3 regions of the Aliivibrio sp. A6 genome follow, and region 2 is predicted to be linked to each of the others. Evidence: riboswitches for the same ligand, from Rfam matches in the RefSeq annotation. Region 2 holds a riboswitch; each other region holds the start of a gene.

Region 1 (3,282 bases), on a different contig from region 2:
CTTAAGGGGAACTCCAAGTTTGATTATTGGCAACGAAATCATTCCAGGATTTATACCTACTGAGGACTTAAAAGCCATTATTGATAAACAGTTATAAATCGCAATAAAGATATATTAATAAAAAGCTGCTATCTAATATTAGAGATAGTGGCTTTTTAATACATGTTAGTTATCTTTTAGTCGAATGCTTCTAATTTATTTCTTTAGGGCTATTTATTTTTATCTGAAAATTAAGTACCTTATCTGAATGACGTCCCATTAACTCTGGATGAATATAATGCAGAACAAAACAACGCCACGAATTGCGGTTGCTATTCTTTCTTCGCTTCTTGCTCTCTGCGCATTTCTCTATGACGTTATCGGTTTTGAGTCAGCTTCTGATCTTTGGTTTGAAGGTTTAACACTTATTTTATTGGTCTATATCTATCTAACAGCCTACCAGTTTTTAACACCTTATGCTTTTCTGACTGCTGGTGGCGCACTTTTACTATTTAATAAAGCTTATGACCTACTAACAGAATTCCCTCAAATAGAATATCACGCTGATAAGTTCGAAATCATCGATACTTTATTGGACGACGGTTCTCTATTTATTGCTTTTCTACTCATCGCTATTGGCATTACTCATATGATGAAAAGATTGGCTAAACAAAACATGAAAGATGAACTGACTAATTTATATAACAGAAGAAAACTCTCTGAAATCGAATTAGATGCATTTGATCTTATTTATTTTGATCTAAATGACTTGAAAAAAGTTAATGATTTAAAAGGGCATCAAGTAGGAGATCTAATGATTATTCGATTTGCTCAGGTGCTGAGAAACTCATGCATTAAGCAAGAAATGGCTCTTCGAGTTGGAGGAGATGAATTTGTTGTCATCACTCATAAAGATCGCTCAATGCCATTTATTAACAATGTTTGTAAACAGCTAGAGAATGAACAAATTTCCTTTGCGTATGGCATAAAATCAACAACAAGAGAAGGACTAGAAGAGGCACTTATAAACTCAGATAAACATATGTATGAGATGAAAGCCCAACAGAAGAAAAACCGCCAACAACACCTCGTACAACAGCAGACAACCTATTGAATTTATATAATTTAAATTGCTTTATTTCTATCAAAGAAATGATTGACTGGTCCATGCCCTTTCCCAATAATTAACTCATCTGCATGAACAATTGCTTGGGTGATATATTCCTTACCTAGCCTAACTGCAGCATGCAGCTCATAACCTTGAGCCAAATAAGATGCAATGGCTGAAGATAGAGTGCAACCTGTCCCGTGTGTATTATGAGTATTAATACGTGCCGCCGACAAACGCTCAACTGAATCGGCACCAATAAATAAATCCGTACTATTGGTACTTTCCTCTAAATGCCCTCCTTTTAGTAACACTGATTTTGCACCTAATTGACGAAGTTCATCAATGATGGCTGTCATTTCACCTTCATTTTTAGGAACTTTAACACCAATTAATGCCGAAGCTTCAGGAAGATTTGGTGTGATCACATCAGCAAGAGGAAGAAGTTCAGATTTAAGGCTATCAATAGCAGATGCCTGAAGTAGCAAATCGCCACTGGTGGCGACCATTACGGGATCAACCACCACGTATTGAGGAGAATATTGTTTGATTTTTTTTGCGACAGAATGAATGACATCAGAATCACTTAGCATTCCGACTTTAACGGCAATCACATTTAGATCAGAAAAAACGGCATCAAGCTGCTGTTCTACAAATTCACTGCTGATTGAATAAATGCCCGTAACGCCTTGGGTGTTTTGAGCCGTTAATGCGGTAATAACAGAGCACGCATAGCCTCCAGTTGCTGAGATGGCTTTAATATCAGCTTGGATCCCTGCGCCACCACCACTATCAGACCCTGCAATAGTTAATACAATAGGAGTAATAGTAGATAACTTATTTAAAACAGGTGATGCCAAAGGTGCTGTAGTAACGAATGTAGACATAATTATTTTCCCTAACTAACGCTCAGGAAAAACAGTCGAATGAGAATATCTCTACGTTGGTACGCAAGATCTCACCTAAAGAAACGGATCAGAGGCGATCGAGTCAAGAGGACCATTAGTTCCCTACGTCAGTACTAACTGAATCAGGTTCAACGGGTTCGCTATTGCGATCTCAGCCTATTGGCTCCCCGACTAATGAGGTCATACTATCACTAATTAATTTTGAGATAATATGATTTTTATAAGAATGTTATCTGTATGGATTAATTTTTATGCTGAGAACCCAATTTAGACGCTAATTGACTAACGATGGTTTTACGCATATCTGAGAGCTTTGGTGCTTCACCCACTTGCCATGGTAATGGACGCATTAGACTCATTGTTCTTAATCCAAAACGGGCCGTTAATAAACCAATCCCCAATCCTTGTGCTGCACGAGTAGAGAGCTTGCCTGCCAACCCCGTTGATAACATATCCACACCAACATCGGTCGCCATTTCTGTTGCCCCGGCAAAAGCCATGTTTTGCAAAACCATTTTGAACAAACGTAAACGTCCCCAGTAACCAAGCTCTACTCCGTACACTTGGGACACTTGCTCGATTAATCGAATATTTCGCCATGCCACTAATAGCATATCGACGACAGCTAATGGGCTTAATGCCACCATTAATGCTGACTCACCTGCGTGTTTACTGATTAAAGCTCTTGCGCGTTTATCTTGCTCTGCCACCACCATGCTGTCATACATTTCAAATACTTCAGCGTTATTGTGATGAGATTCAATGCTGTTTTGCCAACGAGTATACTCAGCTGTTTTTGCCGTTGAGCCCTTTTTCGCTAAATCTTCACAAAACGATTTGGCTTGCCCAATACCATTACCTTCGACTAATTCAGTCACTTGCTGTTGAACTTCTGCTCGTTTTTTAAGCTTATGTAATGTCCATAATTCACGACCAATCGCTGTCACTCCCATAACAGCCGCCAGACTAATTAACCCAGCCCAGCCCAGCGATAAGAAATCAGCCGATTGAATGGCAGTAATCACATGATCAACACTTTGCCACACCGTTAAACCAAGGAAGCCACCAATTAACGTTTTAATACTCCAATGGGTTTTCTTTTTGATTAATGGCGTTTCAATATCCACACCATCCAATTCCTCTTCTTCGATAGCTTGAGGAACAAATTTAACATTCTCTTCAAATAGCTTTTGAGTTTGAAGGTTATCAAGGGTTTCGGTATCTTGCTCTAGTTCTTGAGACGAGGCTTGAAAGATACGCTGTTTTTTTAACTCACTCATACTAATT
Region 2 (3,282 bases):
TCTTGTGCTGAGTCTTGATACAATACAGCTTGAGAAATCGATGCCGAGTCAACCGCAACTGATTTAGAAAAACGTTGAATAAACAAGGAAAGTACGCCACATAGCAACATCTGCCATAAAGCTAAAATAGCCCCCGACTGCAAATCAAAATCAAATTTAATCGCTTGATAGATAGCCAGTTCAATGGTGGTTGATTTTGGCCCTCCTCCTAATGCCATCACAGTAGCAAAGCTGGTGAAACAAAGCATAAAGACTAAACCTGCAACATGAGGCAATTGTTGCTTTACTCTCGGCCACGCCAATAAGCGATATTTACTCCAACCGGTTAACCCTAAATGCGCCGCTAATTGATGTTGCTCAGCAGAGATTGAATCTAAACTTTGTAAAAATAAACGAGTCGCAAAAGGATAATTGAAAAAAACATGTGCGAGTAAAATGCCATTAAGGCCATAGATAGAAAATGGTAAGGAGTAACCAAGCCACTGAAATAAATCGGAGATTAAACCGCTATTGCCATAAATAGAGAGTAAGCCAAAAACACCCACTAATGCAGGAAGCACAAGCGTAGTTGCACAAAGCTTAAGTAAAAGGCTTCGTCCTTTAAACTGACGGCGTGATAACGCATATGCAGTAGGAATAGCCAAACTAATACTTAATAAAGCAGAGAGAAATGCTTGGTATAAGCTGAACTGAGTAATGTAGCGATAATAAGGATCAGACCAAATTAAGCTCAAATCCAAACTTGGCGATTCTAAAAATAGAGCGCTTATCGCCCCACCAACAAAGCCAATAATGACAATTGCGATTACATATCCCAATAGAGGAACAGAATTATAAGAAGATTTTTTTTTCATCATTGCCAAAAGAAAGGAGCACATCTGTACTCCTTATATCAAATTAAAATGTTAGAGCGTGTTGCCACTCTCGGATCCATGATTTACGTTGTTGCGAGATCTCTTGAGAATTAAATGATAAGGCTTTACTAGGCACGGTCAGACTATCGAAACCTTGAGGTAATGCAACATCAGTCACAGGATACATCCAGTTTCCAGTTGGCATTGCTGATTGGAATTTATCACTTAAAATAAACGCTAAGAACTCATCCGCCAGTGCATTATTTTTAGTATTTTTCACTTTAGCCGCTACTTCAACTTGAGTGTAGTGCCCTTCTGAAAAATCAGCCGCTGTAAATTTGTCATCTTTTTCTGCAATCAAGTGATACGCTGGAGATGTGGTATAAGAGAGTACTAAATCAGACTCCCCCTCTAAGAACATGCTGTAAGCTTCAGACCACCCTTTTGTAACAGTAACGGTTTTTTTCGCTAGCTGCTTCCACGCTTGTGGTGCTTCATCTCCATAAACCGATTTCATCCAAAGTAATAAACCTTGGCCCGGTGTTGATGTTCTAGGATCTTGATAAATCACTTTTAGATCATCACGCTGCTCGACTAGCTCTTTTAAGCTTTTAGGCGGATTTGCTACTTTTTCTTTATTATAAACAAACGCAAAGTAACCAAAATCATAAGGAACGAACGTAGTGTCATTCCAACCTCCCGGTAAAGTCACTGAATCTGTATTTACTTGATGCTGAGCTAATAACCCTGTTGCTTTCGCTTCTGCCATTAAGTTGTTATCTAACCCTAAGACGATATCTGCTTTGGCATTTTTCCCTTCTAATCGAAGACGATTTAAAATAGACACCCCGTCATCAAGTGCAACCAAGTTTAAATCACAGCCACATTGCGCTTCAAAAGCCGCTTCAACCGTTGGGCCCGGGCCCCAATCAGCCGCAAAAGAGTCATAGGTATAAACCGTTAATGTTTTGGTTTCTGCTGCTGAAACAGCAAAAGAAGTTGCCGTAGCCATCGCTAAGACACTTGGTAATAATTTAAGAGGAGAGGAAATAGAAAGAGTGTTCATTGTGTGCGCTTACATCCTTTTGAGCGGCACAGAATTAAGGTGATATTCTCTAAGAGGATGTCATCTCAATCCCTACGCCAGCATTATCTGAGTCAGGTAGTACGGGTTTAAGTAAGCATTATCCAACCCTTACTAATCTCAGCGAATACCAACTTAAATAAGCCGATATCTATTGCTCCCCGATGAGAAGCGATATTGTATGTGTGAATCAAGCAATGAGCCAGAGGTTTTCTCTAAGCATATTGATTATATCAACGGTGATCGTATCCCCAACGTGGAACTAACCCTTGTTCAACCCCAAGGTGGTCCAAAATTCGCGCCACCATAAAATCAACTAAGTCTTCTATTGATTGAGGTTGATGATAAAAACCTGGGGCTGCCGGCATGATCGTCGCACCCATTTGAGATAGCTTTAACATATTCTCTAGGTGTAATGTAGAAAATGGCGTTTCGCGAACAACTAAAATTAACTGCCCTCGCTCTTTTAACACCACATCCGCAGCACGCTCTATTAAGTTATCTGAAATACCATGAGCAATTGATGCCACACTCCCTGCCGAGCATGGACACACTATCATTTGTTTTGGTGCGGCAGAACCAGAAGCCACTGGTGAGAACCAATCCTCTTTGCCACAAACGGTTAAGTTATCTGCATTACAACCTAAGTGTTCAACTAACGCTGCTTTCATTGCATCAGGGCCGCTTGGGAGCTTCAAACTATGTTCTGTCGCCATCACAACACGAGCCGCTGACGATATTAAAAAATAAACGTGATAATCTGCCGCTAATAAACATTCAAGCAAGCGTAGACCATAGGGCGCACCAGATGCGCCTGTCATTGCTAAAGTAATCGCTCTCTTTTCAGATTTCATTGTTGGTTTAACTTCTCAAGTAATTTTCCGTGAATGCCTTCAAAACCACCGTTACTCATTACCAATATTTGATCGCCCGGCTGTGCTTCGGCCACAATCATATCAACAAAAGTATCGATGTTATTATGGGTATAAGCAGGTTGAGCGCATTGTTGTGCAACCTCATCAACAGACCAAGAAATATTGTCTGGTTGGAAAAGATAAACCGCATCAGCCGCATGTAAAGAGGCCGCTAATGTATCTTTGTGTACACCGAGTTTCATGGTACTTGAACGTGGCTCTAATACCGCGATAATCTTCTTATCACCCACTTTATTACGTAGGCCACCTAGCGTTAGATCAATCGCTGTTGGGTGATGAGCAAAATCATCATAAACCGTCACCCCATTAACCTCACCTTTAAACTCTAGACGACGTTTAGTATTAATAAACTTACCTAACGCTTCACAGGCTAAATCAGGAGTAACACCAACATGGCGAGCAGAAGCGA
Region 3 (3,282 bases), on a different contig from region 2:
TCGTAGTTGTAGGTGGCTTAATGGTTATTGCCATTACGCAGTTAATTGGTAATTACGATTACATTGGTATTGGTGTTTATCCAAGCCGTGATGGTGGAGTGAGTATTACTTCGGCATTCAGTGCTGGTGGTGCTGAGTGGTATAGTTGGATTTTAAAACTACTCTTAACGGCGATCACATTAGCGGCAGGGTATAAAGGTGGTGAGGTAACACCTCTGTTCTTTGTTGGTGCGACTTTGGGTAATTTCCTTGCTTGGGTTTTGGGTGCTCCAGTTGATTTGTTTGCAGCATTAGGTTTCTTAGCCGTATTTGCTGCGGCAACCAATACGCCATTAGCGTGTACGATAATGGGGGTTGAGTTGTTTGGTGCGGATTACTTACCTTACTTTGCCTTAGCGTGTTATACCGCGTATTACTTTAGTGGCCATACGGGTATTTATTCTTCACAACGCGTTGCCGTGTCTAAAACATTGGTGCATGGACGTGATCATGATGGCTCTAATAAAATTGGATCATATCGTGAATATAATTCTTCATGGTTAAAACATTTAGCGAATAAGCTAACTAAAAATGACAAATAGTTTCACGTGAAACGAATGTAGATTAAAACCTTGTTGAGAGTATTTAAACCTAATGTGCTTCTCCACAGAAAAGAACACTGTTTTTGTTGGTGTAAGAGCTACGGATGACAAAGGTGGTTTTTTGTTACGAAGCACACAAGGTTTAATATGTAATGATTGTGTGTTTAGAACCTAATGTGCTTCTCCACAAAAAAAGAACATTGTATTTGGTGGTGTAAGAGCTGCGGATGACAAAGGTGGTTTTTTTGCTATGAAGCACACAAGATTCAATATGAATTGTTACATACAAAGCTCAATATGCGTTCACTCACAAACTCAGCCAACCACTTGATAACTTTTTTCTCTTCCATTTCATTTCTTGCATACTTTCTTTATACTCCGAACACGTTCAGATTTTGATTCAAAGATCTGAAAGAAACTTGTCGGAGTGCTTAGTGCTTTTTAAAGTACGAGCTGAGACCGCATTGCGGGATCCGTAGAACCTGATCAGGCTAATACCTGCGAAGGGAACAAGAGATAATTTTTATCTTAGTATGTTAGCCACTAATCGAATTATTTAATGATAAACCGCAGCTGAATTTTAGCTTTAGTCTATTTGTTTAATTCATCGCATATAAATACGCAGGCTTACTCTCGTTGTCTCTCATACTAAGAACCTCTTTCTACAACTCAAATCCGACAAGCAATTATTCTATTTTTATCAAGGAATTTTGCTATGTCGTCAAGTCGCAAACAAGCACGTTTAGATGCTAAAACTAATATTGAATCTTTATCGGTTCAACCATACCCAAACTCAAAAAAAGTTTATATTGAAGGATCTCGCCCAGATATCCGCGTACCTATGCGTGAAATTTTATTGGCTGATAGCTTGGTCGGTGGGACGAAAGACAATCCAATTCTTGAACCGAATGAGCCGATTCAAGTTTATGACACTTCGGGTGTGTATACCGATCCAAGCTACGATATCGATGTATACCAAGGATTACCAAAACTTCGTGAGCGTTGGATTGAAGAGCGAAATGATACCGAGTTGCTTGATGGCGTTAGTTCCGTTTATTCGCAAGAGCGTTTAGCGGATGAAACCCTTGATGAACTTCGTTATGGAAACCTCCCAACGATTCGTCGCGCTAAACAAGGTCAATGTGTTACTCAACTGCATTATGCGCGTCAGGGAATAATCACACCTGAAATGGAATATATAGCTATCCGTGAAAATATGGGTCGCCAGAAATTCGCTGATGAGCAGTTAAACCATCAACACCCTGGACATAGTTTTGGAGCTAACTTACCAAAAGAAATCACACCTGAATTTGTGCGTAAAGAGGTTGCTGAAGGGCGCGCAATTATCCCATCAAACATAAACCATCCAGAAGCAGAACCAATGATTATCGGCCGTAATTTCTTAATAAAAGTTAACGCCAATATTGGTAACTCGTCAGTGAGCTCATCGATTGAAGAAGAAGTGGAGAAGCTAGTTTGGTCAACGCGTTGGGGCGGTGATACGGTTATGGATTTATCTACGGGTCGAAATATTCATGAAACCCGTGAGTGGATTCTACGTAATAGCCCTGTCCCAATTGGCACGGTTCCTATGTACCAAGCGCTAGAAAAAGTGAATGGTGTAGCCGAAAACCTTAACTGGGAAGTGATGCGAGATACCTTAATCGAACAAGCTGAACAGGGCGTTGATTACTTTACCATTCACGCAGGTTTACTGCTTCGTTATGTACCAATGACAGCAAAACGCGTTACCGGGATTGTTTCACGCGGTGGCTCAATCATTGCGAAGTGGTGCTTGGCTCATCACCAAGAAAGCTTCTTATATACGCACTTTCGCGAGATCTGTGAAATCTGTGCTAAGTACGATGTAGCCTTATCCTTGGGTGATGGATTGCGTCCGGGCTCTATTGCTGACGCTAATGACGAAGCGCAATTTGCTGAATTACGTACTTTAGGCGAGTTAACCAAAGTCGCGTGGGATTACGATGTTCAAGTTATTATCGAAGGCCCCGGCCATGTTCCTATGCACATGATTAAAGAGAACATGGACGAGCAACTTAAACATTGTCATGAAGCGCCATTCTATACATTAGGTCCATTAACGACAGATATTGCACCTGGGTATGATCATATTACTTCAGGTATTGGTGCAGCCATGATTGGTTGGTATGGCTGTGCCATGTTGTGTTATGTAACGCCAAAAGAACATTTAGGATTACCAAACAAAGACGATGTTAAAACGGGATTAATAACTTATAAGTTAGCTGCTCATGCAGGTGACTTAGCCAAAGGCCATCCGGGTGCACAAATTCGTGATAACGCATTATCAAAAGCTCGTTTTGAATTCCGCTGGGAAGACCAGTTTAATCTATCATTAGATCCTATCACTGCACGTGAATATCACGATGAAACCTTACCGCAAGAGTCGGGCAAAGTCGCTCATTTCTGTTCAATGTGTGGGCCTAAATTCTGTTCAATGAAAATCTCACAAGAGGTTCGTGAGTACGCTAAAGATATCGATCAAGTCGCATTAGACCAAGCGATTGAGATCAAAATGATTGATGATCCTCTAGAGGGAATGCGTCAGAAATCAGAAGAGTTTAAAGCGTCAGGTTCTGAACTTTATCATCCAGCGGTAGAAGCTGAATAACGAGATAGTAAGGGGTGTTTCACGTGGAACATCTCTTATCTTTTGTGTACG

What was found. Region 2 has a riboswitch for thiamine pyrophosphate ahead of thiB (thiamine ABC transporter substrate binding subunit). Riboswitches for the same ligand answer to the same signal wherever they lie in the genome.
Region 1: linked by a shared signal. The riboswitch ahead of thiD (bifunctional hydroxymethylpyrimidine kinase/phosphomethylpyrimidine kinase) and the one ahead of thiB (thiamine ABC transporter substrate binding subunit) in region 2 are both predicted to bind thiamine pyrophosphate.
Region 3: linked by a shared signal. The riboswitch ahead of thiC (phosphomethylpyrimidine synthase ThiC) and the one ahead of thiB (thiamine ABC transporter substrate binding subunit) in region 2 are both predicted to bind thiamine pyrophosphate.

What each region holds. Positions count from the first base shown of each region.
Region 1 is NZ_JARACR010000005.1:91,341-94,622, forward strand. Features, by position in the region: gene PVK70_RS04860 (DsbA family protein) at 1-97, shown strand, start outside; gene PVK70_RS04865 (GGDEF domain-containing protein) at 278-1,093, shown strand; gene thiD (bifunctional hydroxymethylpyrimidine kinase/phosphomethylpyrimidine kinase) at 1,105-1,974, opposite strand; TPP riboswitch at 2,078-2,175, opposite strand; gene PVK70_RS04875 (YcjF family protein) at 2,238-3,275, opposite strand; gene PVK70_RS04880 (YcjX family protein) at 3,272-3,282, opposite strand, start outside.
Region 2 is NZ_JARACR010000025.1:16,329-19,610, reverse strand. Features, by position in the region: gene thiP (thiamine/thiamine pyrophosphate ABC transporter permease ThiP) at 1-878, opposite strand, end outside; gene thiB (thiamine ABC transporter substrate binding subunit) at 898-1,920, opposite strand; TPP riboswitch at 1,973-2,112, opposite strand; gene PVK70_RS14215 (flavin prenyltransferase UbiX) at 2,172-2,792, opposite strand; gene mpl (UDP-N-acetylmuramate:L-alanyl-gamma-D-glutamyl-meso-diaminopimelate ligase) at 2,789-3,282, opposite strand, start outside.
Region 3 is NZ_JARACR010000020.1:15,562-18,843, reverse strand. Features, by position in the region: gene PVK70_RS12500 (voltage-gated chloride channel family protein) at 1-581, shown strand, start outside; TPP riboswitch at 995-1,107, shown strand; gene thiC (phosphomethylpyrimidine synthase ThiC) at 1,297-3,231, shown strand.